DNA from 3 places in the Aurantimicrobium sp. MWH-Uga1 genome. Region 3 is predicted to be linked to each of the others. Evidence: predicted binding sites of a transcription regulator. Region 3 holds the regulator's gene; each other region holds the start of a gene.
What was found. The regulator HrcA, encoded in region 3, represses chaperone genes, less so after heat shock. The targets are predictions, from matches to a motif close to TTNGCACTCGNNNNNNNCGAGTGCNAA.

Region 1: a site for HrcA is predicted at 4,298-4,324, ahead of groL (chaperonin GroEL). Genes of this name have one in related genera too.
Region 2: a site for HrcA is predicted at 2,948-2,974, ahead of groES (co-chaperone GroES). Genes of this name have one in related genera too.

The regions. Positions count from the first base shown of each region.
Region 1 covers NZ_CP030929.1:271,350-277,269, forward strand. The annotation lists gene rlmB (23S rRNA (guanosine(2251)-2'-O)-methyltransferase RlmB) at 1-821, shown strand, start outside; gene AURUGA1_RS01425 (thioredoxin domain-containing protein) at 909-1,820, shown strand; tRNA gene AURUGA1_RS01430 (tRNA-Thr) at 1,858-1,930, shown strand; gene AURUGA1_RS01435 (DUF3263 domain-containing protein) at 1,932-2,189, shown strand; gene AURUGA1_RS01440 (LytR C-terminal domain-containing protein) at 2,202-2,750, shown strand; gene AURUGA1_RS01445 (cold-shock protein) at 2,879-3,082, shown strand; gene AURUGA1_RS01450 (DUF3048 domain-containing protein) at 3,151-4,188, shown strand; gene groL (chaperonin GroEL) at 4,369-5,920, shown strand, end outside.
Region 2 covers NZ_CP030929.1:190,520-196,439, forward strand. The annotation lists gene tsaD (tRNA (adenosine(37)-N6)-threonylcarbamoyltransferase complex transferase subunit TsaD) at 1-529, shown strand, start outside; gene AURUGA1_RS01025 (DUF4190 domain-containing protein) at 539-919, shown strand; gene AURUGA1_RS01030 (hypothetical protein) at 1,046-1,390, opposite strand; gene AURUGA1_RS01040 (class I SAM-dependent methyltransferase) at 1,732-2,922, opposite strand; gene groES (co-chaperone GroES) at 3,055-3,351, shown strand; gene rarD (EamA family transporter RarD) at 3,435-4,382, shown strand; gene AURUGA1_RS01055 (ABC transporter substrate-binding protein) at 4,464-5,270, shown strand; gene AURUGA1_RS01060 (ABC transporter substrate-binding protein) at 5,472-5,920, shown strand, end outside.
Region 3 covers NZ_CP030929.1:743,318-749,237, reverse strand. The annotation lists gene AURUGA1_RS03765 (PhoH family protein) at 1-312, opposite strand, end outside; gene AURUGA1_RS03760 (histidine triad nucleotide-binding protein) at 359-709, opposite strand; gene AURUGA1_RS03755 (16S rRNA (uracil(1498)-N(3))-methyltransferase) at 719-1,447, opposite strand; gene dnaJ (molecular chaperone DnaJ) at 1,452-2,561, opposite strand; gene hrcA (heat-inducible transcriptional repressor HrcA) at 2,588-3,607, opposite strand; gene hemW (radical SAM family heme chaperone HemW) at 3,674-4,900, opposite strand; gene AURUGA1_RS03735 (DUF1990 family protein) at 4,904-5,566, opposite strand; gene lepA (translation elongation factor 4) at 5,563-5,920, opposite strand, start outside.

The DNA of each region.
Region 1 (5,920 bases), 470 kb from region 3:
TGGGCAAGCTCAACCGCAACAACAAGGATGGTCAACGCAAGGCTGCGCCCAAGCGCAGTAAAGCTGCTGACGATACTGAGATCGTCACTGGTCGTAACTCGGTACTCGAAGCACTGCGTGCCAAGATTCCGGCAACAGCTTTATATATCGCTACGCGTATCGAGATGGATGACCGCGTGAAGGAAATGCTCGCCATTGCCACTCAGCGCGGCATCCCCATCTTGGAAGTGATGAAGCCTGAGCTTGACCGTATGGGTGGGTATGACTCAGTGCACCAGGGCGTTGCCGTCAAGGTTCCCCCTTACAACTACGCTCACCCCAACGATCTTCTCGAAGCAGCTTTCGAAGCAAACAAGACACCCTTGTTTGTGGCACTTGATGGCATCACCGATCCACGCAACCTTGGTGCGATTATTCGTTCGACTGCTGCCTTCGGTGGAAATGGCATCATTTTGCCTCAGCGTCGCTCGGTGGGTGTCACTGCTGCTGCCTGGAAAACCTCCGCAGGCGCGGCTGCGCGCCTGCCAGTATCCATGGCAGCGAACCTCACTGCAACTATCAAGTCCTTCAAAGACCAAGGTGTCTTTGTGATTGGTTTGGATGGCGGTGGCGACACCATGCTTCCTGGACTCGAGCTTGCTGACCGCCCACTGTTGATCGTGGTGGGTAACGAAGGTAAGGGGCTGTCCAAGCTTGTCACCGACAACTGCGACGCCATCGTCTCGATTCCTATTTCTTCCAGCACAGAATCACTCAACGCGGGTATTGCAGCCAGCGTTGCACTCTATGAAGTTGCACGTTTGCGTTCAGCATCCGTTTAGTAATTTCACAGAGTTCCCCTCTAAGGTAGTTCCAGCACGTGTGACTGACTGTCCACGTGTCCCCTCACATTTTGGAGAGTAACGAGAATGAGCACCGGAGCCCACGGCAACCGACCCACTCGAAACCAGCAGCGTGAAGCTGCTCGTGCAAAAGCTAAAGAACTTCGCGAACAGCAAGTCAAGACAGAGAAGCGTCGCCGCCTGTTCCTTCAAGGCGGTATTGGCTTGGGCATCATTGCCATCGCCACTATCTTCATCGTGACCTTGGCCACCTCCGGCCCCAAGGAAGGCCCACGTCCTGCCAACATGGCCAGCGACGGCATCGTGCTTTCTGGCTCTGGAATGGGTGCGATTCTCTCTGACGCGGGCGCTCCCGGTTCAGACCCCATTGCAACTACGCCAACTCCTGGATCCTCAACCGTGAACATTGTGGTTTACCAGGACTACCTCTGCCCTGCATGTAAGGCATTTGATGAGGCAAACGCTCAGCAGCTCCAAACACTTGTTGAAGCTGGGGCGGCAACTCTAGAACTTCACCCCATTGGTATGTTGGCTAACCGTTCGGCTGGAACCCAGTACTCGTTGCGTTCAACTGCAGCTGCAGCCTGTGTTGCTGAATACTCACCCAACACTTTCTGGGCAGTCAACCAGGCGTTCTATCTCAACCAGCCTCAAGAAGGAACCCCTGGTTGGAACGATGACGAGCTCAAGGCTCTGATTGCCAAGCAGAAGCCAGAGAACCAAACCAAGATTGATAAGTGCATTGCAGACCAGACATTTATCCCCTGGGCTAAGCAGGCAACTGACTATGCGCTCAACGGCCCCATGGCTGATGCAGCAAAGCAGTCAGGAGCTAACGGTGTGGGCACACCTACCATCTTGGTCAATGGCAAGGTCTACACCGGATCCATCGTGGACCCTAAGGAATTCCTTGCTTTCATTACCCAAGTTGCCGGTGACTCTGCATCGACGACACCCGCTACTCCTGCCGCAGGTTAGGATTAATGGGTCGTGAGGTGATCATCACCTCACACAAGCCGACTTGGCGCAATTGGTAGCGCACCGCTCTTGTAAAGCGGGGGTTGTGGGTTCGAGTCCCATAGTCGGCCCGTGTTAGACGAGCGTGATCGTGCCATTCTCGATTTCGAACGTGAATGGTGGGAACGCTCAGGCGCCAAAGAGGATGCCATCAGACAAACCTTCGGTTTGTCTCCGGCTCGCTACTACCAAGTTCTGGGCACGATTATGTCCTCTGCAGATGCACTCGCTTATGATCCTGAGTTGGTCAATAGGCTCCAACGCGTCAGGGAAGAACGTCACCGTTCCCGCCACAGGCGCGTTAACCCTGAATCTTCAGGCAAGAACTGAAAGAATACTGAGATGGCTGAAAAGAACGTGCAGGACATTTTTGATGATCTGGTGATCACATCAGATCGTCGCGGTGTTCACCGTGCTCCGAAGCGCCCCGGCGCTGGCTGGATTAAGTTTGCCTGGGCAGCTCTAGCTACTGGTGTTCTTGTCGTCGGAGGCGTGGGAACGTTGATTGTCTCCAGTGACAGCATCAGCATGAAAGATTTTGAGAGCATCTTTGCGCTGCCTACCCCAGCCGCCTCAGCAACACCTAAGCCCACGGCAGCACCAACAATCGATCCAGCATCTGTGGTGAACGTGCTCAACGCAACCGGCCAAGCTGGATACGCCACCCAAGTTGGTGACATGCTTGCCGCTGAGGGGTGGACAATTGGCGCGAAATCTAACGCGAGCGAAAACACCACAGAGACCTTCATTTATTACGGAAACCCTTCCTTGGAGGGTGCTGCACGAGGTGTTGCCCAGTCGCTGGGATACGGCACAATCAAGCTCACAGACAAGTACATTGAGAGCTCCGCCGCCATCACGTTAGTGCTCGGTTCAGATTACGTTGGCTAAATCGTTGCCATAATGCGACATTAATTGTGAGGTTAGGCTAACCAAACTTCCCGATTCACCAGTAGTGTGAGAGCAACGGCACAAGCGATTTGTGTGTGTCGGTTGGGATACTGCAATTGGAGTTACACATGGCCACTGGAACCGTTAAGTGGTTCAACGCTGAAAAGGGCTACGGTTTCATCACCGTAGATGGCGACGAGCAGGACGTTTTCGTCCACTACTCCGCTATCACCATGGACGGCTACAAGGTCCTCGAAGAGGGTCAAAAAGTAGAGTTCGAGGTTGGTACCGGAAACAAGGGTCCTCAGGCTGAGTCGGTTCGACTGGCTTAAGTCTCGTAATATTCGGGCACGCCCGAGCTAACGCCGTCCACCAATGTGGGCGGCGTTAGTCTGTGGTCGTGACTAAAACTTCGCGTACTCTCACTCGTGCTGTCGGAATAGCTGCTCTGAGCGCTCTTGCGTTTGGTCTGGTTGCGTGTTCTGGTGGATCTCCATCACCAACTACCCCCAGCTATAAATCCACGTATAAAGCACCTGCTCCCGTTGCTTATGCTCCGTTGACCGGGCTTGTCCTCCCCGAGGGCACCACGGTGGGGCCTGCACTGTCGGTGAAGATTTGTAACGTCTACAACTGTGAGCCACAAGATGGTCTTAACCAGAGTGATGTGGTTTTTGAAGAAATCGTCGAAGGTGGCATTACTCGCTATGTCGCCATTTGGAACTCGAACGTTCCTGCCGTGGTTGGCCCTGTTCGTTCATTGCGTCCCATGGATGCGGACATTGCTGCACCATTTGGCGGAATCATTGCGTACTCCGGTTATGGAGCTCAAGAAACGCGTGACTTGGCCGTCGACACTGGTTTGGTCAACGTCACCGAAAATGATCCAGCGATGTTCCGCAACGACTACAACGTCGCTCCCTACAACCTGATGCTGCGCGCTCAGGAGGTTATCGCTGCGAACCCCGGTCTTGCCCCACCTGCACAACAGTGGGCTTACTCTTCTTCACTGGCAACCTCCACGGCGGCATTGGATGGAAGCCCAGCTTCGTCTGTTCAGTTAGTGTTTAGCAACCAGTCTGACAACATGTGGACATACGACGCTGCGTCAGGCAAATATCTGCGCACCCAATGGGGCGGCCCCGACCTTGACCTCACCGGTGCTCAGCTGAGCACTAGCAACGTGGTTGTCATGAAGGTGAACGTGGACGAATTTGTGGGTGTTCCCCGCACCCGCATGGTTGATAGTGGCGAGATGTGGGTGCTCTCCGGTGGCAAGGCTGTCCACGGAACCTGGAGCAAAGCTGCAACTGCTGCGCCGATTGTCTTCAAGGGAGACAACGGTGTGACCGTGCGTCTGGCACCAGGAAACACCTGGATCGAAATGGTTCCCAACGATTCCTACGTTCCCGGTGGAAGCGTGACCATCAACCCCTAGAGCTGAACTGTGAGTTCTCTTTAGATAACCCCTGGCACATGCTGGGGGTTATCTGTTTCGCACTGAGCGTACACACTTGCACTCTGGTGCAGAGAGTGCCAATATTGAATTAGCACTCGAAAGAACTGAGTGCTAATCCTTTGCAGTATTCGTTACGTCCGGGAGGGACGAAAAACAACCATGGCAAAACTAATTGCTTTTGATGAAGAGGCACGTCGCGGTCTAGAGCGCGGTCTGAACATCCTCGCTGACACCGTCAAGGTCACCCTTGGCCCACGTGGACGCAATGTCGTCCTCGAGAAGAAGTGGGGCGCCCCCACGATTACCAACGATGGTGTGTCCATCGCTAAGGAAATCGAACTGGACGACCCTTTCGAGAAGATTGGCGCCGAGCTGGTCAAGGAAGTTGCCAAGAAGACTGATGACGTTGCCGGTGATGGAACCACCACCGCAACCGTTCTGGCTCAGGCACTCGTTCGCGAAGGTCTTCGCAACGTTGCTGCTGGCGCAGACCCCATCTCGCTCAAGCGCGGTATCGAGAAGGCTGTTGCAGCTGTTTCCGAGGAACTGATCAACAACGCTAAAGAGGTTGAGACCAAGGAAGAAATCGCTGCTACTGCATCTATCTCTGCAGCTGACCCCGAGATCGGCTCACTGATTGCTGAAGCGATCGACAAGGTTGGTAAGGAAGGTGTGGTCACCGTTGAGGAGTCCAACGCTTTCGGAACCGAGCTCGAGCTCACCGAGGGTATGCGCTTCGACAAGGGTTACCTCTCCGCATACTTCGTCACCGACCCAGAGCGTCAGGAAGCAGTCTTCGAAGACCCCTACATCCTGATCGTCAACAGCAAAGTTTCCAACATCAAGGACTTGCTGCCCATCGTGGACAAGGTCATTCAGACTGGTAAGCAGCTGCTTATCATCGCTGAAGACGTTGACGGTGAAGCACTGGCAACCCTGGTTGTCAACAAGATCCGCGGAATCTTCAAGTCCGTAGCTGTGAAGGCTCCAGGCTTCGGTGACCGCCGCAAGGCCATGCTTCAGGACATCGCCATCCTCACCGGTGGTCAGGTTATCGCTGAAGAGGTCGGCCTCAAGCTCGAGAACGTTGAACTCGACATGCTGGGTAAGGCTCGCAAGGTTGTAATCACCAAGGACGAGACCACCATCGTTGAGGGTGCTGGAGACGCAGACCAGATTGCAGGTCGCGTTGCCCAGATCCGCGCCGAGATCGACAACACCGACTCCGACTACGACCGCGAGAAGCTCCAGGAGCGCCTGGCTAAGCTCGCCGGTGGTGTTGCTGTCATCAAGGCAGGTGCAGCTACCGAGGTTGAGCTCAAGGAGCGCAAGCACCGTATTGAGGACGCTGTCCGCAACGCGAAGGCTGCAGTTGAAGAGGGTATCGTCCCCGGTGGTGGTGTTGCACTGATCCAGGCTGGCAAGACTGCTTTCGAGAAGCTCTCGCTGACCGGCGACGAAGCAACCGGTGCAAACATCGTGAAGGTAGCTATCGAAGCTCCTCTTCGCCAGATTGCACTCAACGCAGGACACGAGCCCGGCGTTGTTGTTGACAAGGTTCGTTCACTCAACATCGGCTGGGGCCTCAACGCCGCAACCGACGAGTATGTTGACCTGCTCTCTGCTGGCATCATCGACCCTGCGAAGGTAACCCGCTCTGCTTTGCAGAACGCCGCATCTATCGCAGCACTGTTCCTCACAACTGAGGCAG
Region 2 (5,920 bases), 550 kb from region 3:
TCGAATCCTTGGCCTCCCCTATCCAGGCGGTCCCCACATCGATCGCGTTGCTGCCGAGGGGGACCCGAAAGCAATCCGGTTCCCCCGAGGGCTCACCCTCCCGAAGGACATGGACAAGCACCGGTATGACTTCTCTTTCTCTGGGTTGAAAACAGCAGTTGCCAGGTGGGTGGAAGTGCGCCGGGATGCCGGTGAAGAAGTACCTGTTGCTGATGTGGCAGCGAGCTTCCGCGAAGCAGTCGTGGACGTATTGACCGCCAAAGCTATTGCAGCATGCCAAGACCAGGGGGTTCCCCGGCTGTTACTTGGCGGTGGAGTTGTCGCCAATGCTCGCCTGCGCGAAGTGGCCAGCCAGCGGGCAGAAGCTGCCGGTGTTGAGTTGAGAATCCCTGCGTTCTCTCTGTGCACCGATAATGGCGCCATGATTGCTGCGTTAGCTTCAGAGCTCATTATGGAAGGTGCTCAGCCCTCCTCACTAAGTTTTGGAGCTGACAGCACACTCCCAGTTACAGACATCCACGTTCATTAGAATTAAGCCATGACAGAAAAAGCACCAAAGACTTCTAAGCCTGCAGCCAAAGCAGCAGCAAAGCCTGCTGCAGCTGAGACTGCAGCTCCAGCAGCACCAACCGTGACTGTTGTCTCCTCCGAGAAGACCAACACTCTCTCGATTGTTGCTCTCGTAGCCGGCATCGTCGGCCTTACTTTCATTCCCTTCCTAGCCAGCATCGTTGCTGTGGTCACCGGCCACATGGCACGCGCCGAAGTTCGTCGAACTGGTGAACAGGGCGGAGGCCTTGCTTTAGCTGGCCTCATCATGGGTTATGTCGGCATCGGCCTTGCTGTGATCGTTATTTCCCTGCTGTTCGCCTTCCTGGGCGTGGTTATCGCCTCGGGAATGGGAAATTACTACTACTAATCCTCTTGAGAGTACTCACGCCATCAGCCTCGGTTGATGGCGTGAGTTGTTTTTGCGGCGTCGAATGTAAATCTGATGAATTATCCGTTCACTTGAGTTCTCGTTTCACCACACTCAAGCCCAGGGTCACCACTTAATGAGTTGTTGCTCCACAAAGTTGTATTCGGCAGTTTCTTTGCCGGTGACAACGTAGTCATTGCTCTCCCAGCCAGGAGTGAATCCGCCTGCTGCGTGAATTGCTGAACGGATAGTTGCCATTGCTACGGCCGCGGCTTGGTCAAAGGTGCTTGCCTTGGCTGAAGAATTAATGCACACAAAACCAGTCTTGATTGTTGCGGTGTAGTCAGAATCTGAAATGCGGTCGTCAGCAGCTTCGATGGCCATCAATGCAGTCATCACCTGATCGAGGTGGTGGTCGAGATCTATTTCACCGGTGACAAAGAAACTTACCGAAACACGAACTGTTTCCATTTCTATATCCTTCCCGGGTAAATGAAACATGTTGCTCTCTCTAAGTATCTCAAAATGTTTTTCGCATAGTGAGGGTTGCTGGGCGTGAGGTGAATACCTGTTTGATGCTTTTCGGGACAGGGGCAAAATGCCCGGTAGTAGGTTGGTGGATTCCTGATTCGCCAGCCCTGGTCATCCAACATCAACAGCAAAGCTTGTAACTCTTTTTTGGTGTGTTTCTTCCAATATCCATTGCGACGAACCATGCGGTAACCGTAGGGATACGGTTGGAACAATTCATTTGCCGAGATGATGTTTGTGCACAGTTTCAGAGAATTGAGAAATGTGGACAACAGGGGCGGTTAGTTCACCCGCTGAGCCAAGAGCGCGACTCTGCGGTCACCGATCCGGGTGAGGAACAAGGTTGCTGATTCTGTTCCAGAGAGTTTGAGTTTCTTGCGGAACTCTGCCGGGTCAATATCAACCCCGCGCTTCTTTATTTCCAGAGTGCCAATGTTGCGCTTGTTCAGTTCAGTAGCAAGCTGTTTCACATCTAACGGGAACTGCTCGTGGATTTCGAAGGCAGCTGCAAAAGGGGAGCGGACTAACGTTTCACTGCTCATATAAGCAATGTGTTCATCGAGCATGTGGGCACTGAGTGAGCGAGCAAGATCACCAATGAGTCGTGCACGAATCACAGCACCGTCTGGTTCGTAGAGGTATCTGCCCAAAGGTCCCACTTCAGCATCAGCCGAGTCTGCTGCTGCGCTGAGCTCATGCATCCCTTCTGGTGTCATGATCAAGGCGGAGCGGGTAATGCCCTCCCTGGCCAGTGGGCCAAACCACAGCGCGAGCTCCACAACATCCCCACCCACAGAAACCCACTGTGCTTCACAGTTATCTGGAATGAGATCTCGATCGATGCCAGGGCCTAGTTTGATTCCGGTCGGCAGCTGCGCTGCGAGACCGAAAGCAAAATCAAGGGACGGCGAATAGTCTTCAGACTTGGTCAAGCGACTGGTGTTGCTGTGACCGGAGGTTCTGCGGGCAGGATCAAGATAAACACCCTCTATCCCGGTGAGGTCTGTTTCTTCGGCGGTGCCGTGAGAAACAGTTGCTTCAGGGAATGCGCTGAGGTTCACTACAGCTATCGCTGCCGTCACTTCATCGGCATCTACTGCATGGAGGGTCAGTCCCGCCCCGGCAAAAGCCAAGGCATCTGCCCCAATTCCACATCCCAGATCAGCAACGTGAGTGAGCCCTGCGCGAACAAAACGACCGGCATGAAGTGCTGCCACCGGCAGCCTAGTTGCCTGTTCAAGGCCGGCTTCGGTGAACAACATGCTGGAGGCAAAGTCACCGAACTTTGTTTGTGCTTTCGCGCGCAATTTAGCCTGGGTGAGCACAGAAGCCACTAATGACGCGGAATTTCCGGCTTTGCGTAACTCTGAGACGATCTTGAGCACGTCCGTTGTGGAGGAATACTCGGGCAGAGAATTCAGGAGAGCGAGCCCCTCGGGGGTGAGCAGTTCGCGTAGTTCAGCACTCTCCATGAGAGTAAACCTACCAAGTGATCAATTGGCACTCACATTGCGCGAGTGCTAATTGCCGTCTAGACTTGACCTCAGTACACGAACTGTATGTGTACTCCATTACTTACTTCCCGTTCAAGAAAGAGGTCAACCGTGTCGGTCGCCATTAAGCCGCTCGAAGATCGCATTGTTATCAAGCAGGTAGAAGCCGAGCAGACCACTGCTTCCGGTCTTGTCATTCCTGACACTGCTAAGGAAAAGCCCCAGGAGGGTGTTGTCGTTGCAGTAGGCCCCGGCCGCATCGACGACAACGGTAACCGTGTTCCTCTGGACATCGCCGAAGGTGACAAGGTTATCTACTCCAAGTACGGCGGAACCGAAGTTAAGTACGCCGGTGAAGAGTACCTTGTTCTCTCCGCTCGTGACGTTCTCGCGATCGTCGTTCGCTAACACAATCTCACGAGTAAGGGCCCCGGTTTCCGGGGCCCTTACTGGTTAACCTCTCAGGCTATTCACAGGAGTAGTCTCGAATAATGACTTCTCCAGCTTCACCTGCACCAGAGAAGCTCTCCCGTTCCGGTTTGCTCTATGCCTTTGGGGCATATGGCTTATGGGGCCTCTTCCCGCTCTACTTTCTCGCCTTGGAACCAGCAACCCCCTTTGAGGTTGTTGGCTACCGCATTCTCTTTTCTCTCGTCTTCTGTGCATTCCTCATTGCCGTCACGAGGAAATGGCGGCAACTCGCAGTCATTTTGAAACAGCGCAAGCTCATGCTCACTTTGGGCGTGGCAGCGGTCCTGATTTATATCAACTGGCAGGTCTTCATCCTGGCGGTGCTCAGTAACCAGATCGTGGAGTCGTCACTGGGCTATTTCATCAACCCCATCGTCACAGTTGTCTTGGGTGTGATCGTGCTGCGCGAGAAACTGCGCACTATGCAGTGGGTTGCCGTCGGCATCAGCTTCGTTGCCGTCATTGTGCTCACGGTGAGCTATGGTGCCATTCCCTGGATTTCACTGACCTTGGCAGCGTCCTTTGGTTTGTATGGTCTGATCAAGAAGCGCACTGGACTATCGGTTGATGCCATTAGTGGTCTCACTATTGAGACCATGTGGATGACGCCGGTGGCAATCATCCAGCTCATCATTGTTTCGAACCTGGTCGGGCTTTCCTTCTTTGGTTATGGACTCACTCACACTCTCTTACTTGCCTCAGCTGGTGTGGTCACCGCGGTGCCACTGATTATGTTTGGTGCAGGCGCTCGCCGACTGCCGTTGACCGCCATCGGATTGATTCAATACTCCACACCAGTGTTCTCGTTCTTGATGGCCGTCTTCGTCTTGCATGAGCCCATGCCACCGGTGCGCTGGGTGGGTTTCTTCATCATCTGGGTGGCCCTGATTGTGCTCACCACTGACATGCTGCGCCACGGCAAGGCGAACCGCCTTGCTCGCGCAGCTGAAGAACTCACTATCGAATAGAGCGCGTGCCATCTCAGCGAACTTACGTAGTGCTCGGTACTGTGGAGGCGGTAGTTAGTCGTTCACAGAAATGGGTACATCGTGGGTCTGAATAAGATTGCCGCCACAATCGTTGCAGGTGCGCTCGCACTCACGTTGGCTGGATGCTCCGGCGGTGAGGTAACACCCACTGCTACCCCAACTCCCGTGAAGCCTTCGGGTGACGGTGTGCTGCGCATTGGTGACATGACTCCAGTCACAGGCGACCTAGCTGCGTACTCTGCTTCTCAAGCTGCCGGTATTGAACTTGCTGTTCGTGAAATCAATGAACAGGGCGGCTACAACAAGGTTCCCGTCGAGGTCTTGCACCGCAACGCCGGTGACGGCGATGTGGCAGCAACTGAAGCCAGCTTCAATGATCTGGTCTCTCGTGGTGTCGACGTCATTATTGCTCCTGCCTCCACGGGTGTTGCTGAAACCTTGGTCGAGCTGGTGGCTAAGAACGACGCCAACGTGGCTATTGTCTCTATTGCCACCAAGGACAACGCGCCCAAGGGTGCGACAGTTACTGCAGTGAAAGCAGACGACGCTTTCGTTGCACAGCTGAAGAGCTCCGACCCTTCCGTGACCGAATACGGTTACGGTGCGGAGTCCTATGACCTCACTATTGCCTCAGCACTGGCAGCAACGGTTTCCAAAGATGACGGTGGCGCCTCGATTACTCAGGGCCTCATTGCTGTGACTAACCAGGCGGGCTTTAAGTGCACCAGCTACGGCATGTGCGTCTCTGCTGTTAACGATAAGCAGGCCATCAATTACGTGGGTCCTGCAGGCCAGATTAACTACGACACAGAAACCGGCGTTGCCTACTTTGGCAAGACCATCGTCGTAGAGAAGAAGAAAAAGTAGTCTTCGGCGCACATATCACGCGCCATTTGCACAAATTGTGCGCATAATCTGCGCAATATGACAATTTCTTTCGGTGTCTAACAGTTTGTTACCGAGTTGTAACCCGGAAATGTTGTTTCAGGAAACATGTCTCGCCTAGTTTGGTAATACAACGAAGTGCGTCCTGCGCGCTTCGACTCATATAAATCACCAAGGAGTACCATGCGAGAAATTTCTCTCCGCACTCGTGCACTCGGTGGTCTGGCTCTCGCAGCTACGTCAGCACTGGTGCTGGCTGGTTGTGCGTCTGGATCTTCCGACGGTGGCTCAAGCGAGGCTGCATACACCGCAGCTGACTGTGCCGCTGACAGCACCAGCGAAAACACCTTCAAGGTAGGAACTATCCTCCCCGTAACCGGTTCGCTTGCGTTCCTCGGCCCACCCGAAATTGCTGGTGTTGGCCTTGCAGTAGCTGACATCAACGCAGCTGGTGGCGTAAACGGTATGGACGCCTGCCTCTACCAGACTGACTCTGGTGACTCAAGCGACATGTCTGTCTCTACCGCTTCAGCTGAAGACCTCATCAAGCAGAAGGTTTCTGTTGTCATTGGTACAGCATCTTCGAGTGTTTCTCTCAACGTTGTTGACTCGTTCACCGAGGCAGGCATTGT
Region 3 (5,920 bases):
TGGCCGCAGAGTTTTTCCCCGCGTGGAGAGAATATCTTCTCCCAAAACTGCCGATGGAGAAGTGTGTGGGTGCGCTTCCTGAATGTGTTTCCCACTTTCAACATCAGTTGGGGCGAGATCATGTCCTTGTCGAACCATGGACAATAACTCGCGGACAAGATTTTGGGCTGCGAGAAGTTCTTTGTAAGCATCCTCGCCAGCGATTTTGGGGCTGAAACGAATCTCATTACCACGAACGTGAACCTCAACCAGTGGGTACTGTTTCTCAACACTGGTGAGTAACCGGTCTTGTGGACCCAGCAATCGAACCATTTCAATACCATCCACAGTGATGACTTCTGAATGTGGTGCGGCAAATTCAGGCAAGTGTGTGCTCCTGAAGACCGCCTGAGAGTACATGGGCATGAACGTGAAATACTGTCTGGCCTGCGCTCTCACCTGTGTTGAAGACCAAGCGATACTCACCGTTAGAGTGCAAGGTTGCCAGATTATGTGCGGTAGAGACCATTTCTGCCAGCAGTTGTGGATCACCTGCAGCTAATTCTGTGACATTTAGGAAGTTTTCAGACTTAGGAATCACGAGTAAATGCATAGGAGCTTGTGGAGCAATGTCTCTGATGGCGATAAGACGATCATTCTCAAAGAGAATTTCTGCTGGTATTTCGCGATTAATTATTTTTGTAAAAATCGAAGAAGTCGGCTCGGACATAGTTCTAGCTTAACAGCGCCCTAGTTTGGCATTCATGATGGCCAATGCTGCAGGTCCTGCAGTCGAGGTTCGAAGAATATTGTTTCCCATCGTGGCGATGGTGGCACCTGCATTTCGGAACATATCTAATTCAGAATCTGTGATGCCGCCCTCTGGCCCAACAATGATCGCTATTTGATGCGATGTGGGATTGAAAGAACTCAACGGAACATCTCCTGTCGGATCTAACACGACCAGGTCAGCACCTGATAACAACTGGACAAGTTCGGACGTACTGGCTGGAGGGTGAACCTGTGGAATAAAGGCGCGAATGGATTGTTTGCTTGCTTCACGAACAATTGCTGACCACCTCGCAATACCTTTTCCAACCTTGGGCCCGTCCCATTTGGAGATGCTTCGTGAGGCAGACCACGGGATGACGGTGTCAACACCCAGCTCTGTTGCCGCTTCAATTGCTCGTTCATCTCGGTCTGTTTTGGCCAGTGCTTGAACAAGGATAAATTCTGGATGAAGACGTTTCTCGTTTTCTGCATGAAGTACACGAAGTTGGACACAGTCTTTGGATACTGATTCAGCTTCGACTTTAAGAACGAGACCGCGCCCATTGCCTACAGTGAACTTCTCCCCTGGTCTCACTCGGGAGACAGTGGCAGCGTGTTTTCCCTCCGAGCCATCTAAAACTACTTCTGATCCGACAGAAGAGGATTCAAGGCTTTCCAGAATGTAAAAGTGTGCCATTGCTTTATGCGTTGAAGAATCGATCGCGCAACTTTGAGAACATTCCCTGTTGGAAATGTGTCAGTGCTGGAGTGGATTGCTTTCGTCCCTGAGCGAATGTTGAAATGAGTTCTTTTTCCTTAGAACTCAACTTGGTGGGAGTAATCACATGGATTCCCACTTTAAGATCACCGCGGCCATTTCCGCGTAGGCGTGTTATGCCTCGATCTTTTACAGTCAGAACTTCTGAGCCTTGCGTTCCGGGCTTAATCTCTAGCGTGACCTCACCATCAAGCCCTGGAACCGTAACTGTGGTTCCTAGGATGGCATCGGTCATCTGAACTTCTAGAGTGCACAGCAAGTCATCGTTGTCACGACTGAACACATCGTGGTGATTGACTTTGATTTCAAAATAGAGGTCGCCGGGGACGCCGCCTGCTTGACCAGCTTCTCCTGCTTGAGCCATGTGAAGTCGAACACCTGTATCGACACCGGCAGGAATGTCCACCGGTATTCTTTTTGACGCCCTGACACGGCCTTGCCCTTGGCATGTTGTGCAGGGTGCGGGAATGGTGGTTCCATAACCTCTGCAGCTTCCACAAGGGTTGGAAGTCATGACGTTTCCCAGTAGGGAGCGAACTGCACGTTGAATAGAGCCTGAACCGCCACAAATGTCACATGTTATTGGCGATGTCCCTGGTTGACAGCAGTTTCCATTACAGGTTTCGCACACCACTGCGGTATCAATTTCAATATCTTTGTGAACGCCAAAAATGACGTCGGCAAGGTCAACCTCTACGCGTAGCAAAGCATCTTGACCGCGTTCCATTCGTGAACGTGGACCGCGTTGCTGGCCTCCACCGAAGAAGGTGTTGAAGATGTCTCCAAAGTCACTAAAACCTTGCCCGCCGAAGTTCCCGCCAAAGCCGGCTTGTGGACCTAAATCATATTGTTGACGTTGCACGGGGTCACTGAGAACTTCATAGGCGTGGGTGACGAGTTTGAATTTTTCCTGTGCTGCCTCGTCTGGATTCACATCAGGGTGAAGTTCACGTGCAAGTCTGCGATATGCCTTTTTGATGTCTTCAGCACTGGCATCACGTGAGATACCTAAAACGTCGTAATGATCAGCCACGAAGGCCATCTCCTTTGAATGAGGGTTTAGCGTGCATCAAGCACACGAGTGAGATATCGGGCAACAGCACGGATTGATGCGATGTTGGAGGAATAGTCCATTCGGGTTGGTCCGACAAGCCCCAGGGTGGCTTTTTCACCAGCCGAGCTGTATCCAGTGGAAAGCAGGCTCGCTTGTTCTAAGCCTGAATTACTGTGCTCTCGACCGATACTCACTGCCACTTCGTCGGCATCCGCCTTCATTTCGGTCAGTAGTTTCAACAGAACTACTTGTTCTTCAATGGCTTCGAGAACTGGGTAGATACTGTCGGAGAAATCTTCGCCTGTTCGGACTAGGTTAGCTGTGCCCGCCATCACTAACTTGTTTTGCCGGTTAGCTTGAATGCTGTCGCTCAGTGCTGAGGCTATGTGAGTTACTGCTGGAATCAGGGCGTTATGCACCCGAGACGTGAGCGAAGTTATGGATTCAGAAAGCTCACTGTGAAGTTTCCCTGCCACTTGCTCATTAATTCCAGAACATAACTGGGCAAGGTCGGTTTCGTTGAGCTCAACTTCAAGATCAATCAATTTCTGTTCGACCTGACCGTTGTCGCTAATCACAACGCATAAAGCTCGATTATTGCCGAGAGAAACGAGTTCGATGTGACGAATTCGTGTCGAACCTAATGTGGGGTATTGGACGATAGCGACCTGGTTAGTTAATTGAGAAAGCAAACGAACAGTTCGTCCAAGAAGTTCATCAAAATCTGCAGAATCATCTAGAAATTGATCTATGGCTTGCTTTTGTGTCGGCGTGATGTGCTTGACTTCGGCTAAGTGGTCAACGAAAAGACGATATCCCTTGTCTGTGGGAACTCGACCGCTGGATGTATGAGGGGCAACAATGAGCTCTTCTTCCTCGAGCAGTGCCATATCGTTGCGAATTGTCGCCGCGGATACGCCAAATTGATGGCGGTCAACAATAGCTTTTGAACCGACGGGCTCACGTGAAGAAACATAATCCTGAACGATGACGCGAAGAACTTCAAGCCCACGTTGTGAAACCATCGAATCCTCCTTTACATCACTAGCACTCGATGCATCTGAGTGCTAATGATACCGGATATTTAGCAGTCAATCCTGAGAACGAAAGAGTAATACTCGAACAACTTCATCAGCACGAAGACGACCAGAAAGTGTTAACACGATTCGTCCACCAGTAGCATGCTTGCCGTCAATGAGACCACGAGCTATCAGTGAAGAAATGGCTTGAGGGTCGTGCCCTTGAGCAGGTATACCTGCTGCTAATCGTGACCCCAGTAACACGTGTTCCAACATGGCTGCTTCCTGGTTAGGTGTCTCATAAGACAAGGCTGGGCTTTGATTTTCGGCCAGGCGTCCTGCATAGGCAGCTGGGTGTTTGACATTCCAGAAACGTGTGCCACCTATTGCGGAGTGTGCACCAGGACCATAGCCCCACCAATTTTGGTTAGTCCAATAGGCAAGATTGTGTTGAGACTGTTGCTGTTGTGACTTTGCCCAATTGCTAATTTCGTACCATTGAAATCCCGCTTTGCTCAATAGTTCGTCAGCTAGTTCATACATTTCAGCCTGTAAATCATCATCAGGAGCATCCATAACTCCTGAACTAATTTTGCGCGCCAAAGCAGTACCGTCTTCAACGATGAGTGCATAGGCGGAAATATGCCCTGTATTCAAAGAAATTGCTTTTTCTAGAGACCTGCGCCAATCAGACAGGCTCTCTCCCGGAGCTCCATAGATCAAATCAATACTGGCTTCTAGCCCAGCAGACTGAATTATTGTTACTGCGCGGTCTACGGCAGCAGGATTGTGTGTCCTATCCAATGCTGAAAGTACATGGGGAACTGCAGATTGCATTCCTACACTCACACGTGTGAAACCTGCCTGAACTAAACCTTCGACATATTCTTCAGTGAGGGTATCTGGATTGGCTTCAACTGTGACTTCTGCTCCTGTTTCTATTCCATGGCTGTCACGTAGTGCTTGTACTGCATGGGCAAGATCAGAAACGGGAAGTAACGTCGGAGTACCACCACCGAAAAACACTGTGTGTAGAGGTCGTATTGAAACATCTGCACAGTGAAGAACCTCAATCGAAAGTTCTATCTCTTTCTTCAATTCATCGACATAAGTGGCTTGTGATGCGCCTCTGAGCTCAGTGGCTGTGTAGGTGTTGAAATCGCAATAGCCACAACGAACCCGGCAAAAAGGAATGTGCACATAGGCACTCATCGTTTTATGTAGGGAGCCAACGCTCACAGTGCTCGGCAATGCCCCGTTCAGCGGCATTGCCAGACCATCTGGCAATTGGCTAGCCATTGTTTACACCGAACGGGCAGGAAGTAAAGACCGAACGTAATGACGACGAAGCAACCACTGGCGCGCACGAATGACCGGGGCACTCCAAGCGTACTTTCTACCTTCAGCAATTGAGGTGACTGAGCGAACTACAGCCCACACTGAGTCGTCATCGCGCCACTCCACACCAAAGTATTCTTCGCCAATGACTGGCGCAGAATCGAGAGTTCCGAGTGCGTAACCCATACGACGGTCTTCGCGGACGACATAAATAACTCGATATGAGGAAGAAATTTTCGAAGGTGCCCACACACCAGCGAGTTCAATCGTGGTACCCGCAGAAAGGAACGGGGTGCCATCTGAGGAATAGAGCTGATCTAAAACGTCAGAAGTTGGTGCAATTGGCGCACCGAATTCATTGAATAACAAGCCTGCATAACCTTCAGCATCTGCTTGGTCAATCTTCACGACCTCGAGCCGTGAACCTCGTGGCACCCCCCATGTCATGAGCGCGGCAGAAGCCGCGTCAAAACGTTCTTGGCCGCTGCCGAGGCGAAACTCTGACTGCGATGAGGAGAATCCGTGGGGTGGGAAAACCAAAACATCGGCTGCTTGAGTTGCCCCGACGCTTCCGTAACTTACTGAGCGATCGGCGGAGTAATTACTTCTGCGTGCTGATTCGGTCACTTCTTTTTCACCTCATCATCACCTTGCAATGCCGCAATAAAGGCTTCTTGTGGAACTTCGACACGGCCGACCATTTTCATACGCTTTTTACCCTCTTTTTGCTTTTCGAGGAGTTTGCGCTTGCGTGTAATGTCACCGCCGTAGCATTTGGCAAGGACGTCCTTACGGATTGCAGAAATCGTTTCTCGAGCAATGATACGTGCCCCGATAGCAGCCTGAATGGGTACCTCGAACTGTTGGCGCGGAATGAGTTTTTTGAGACGCTCTGTCATCATTAGGCCATAGGCATAAGCCTTATCCTTGTGGACAATCGCGCTGAACGCATCGACCTGTTCACCCTGCAACAGAATGTCT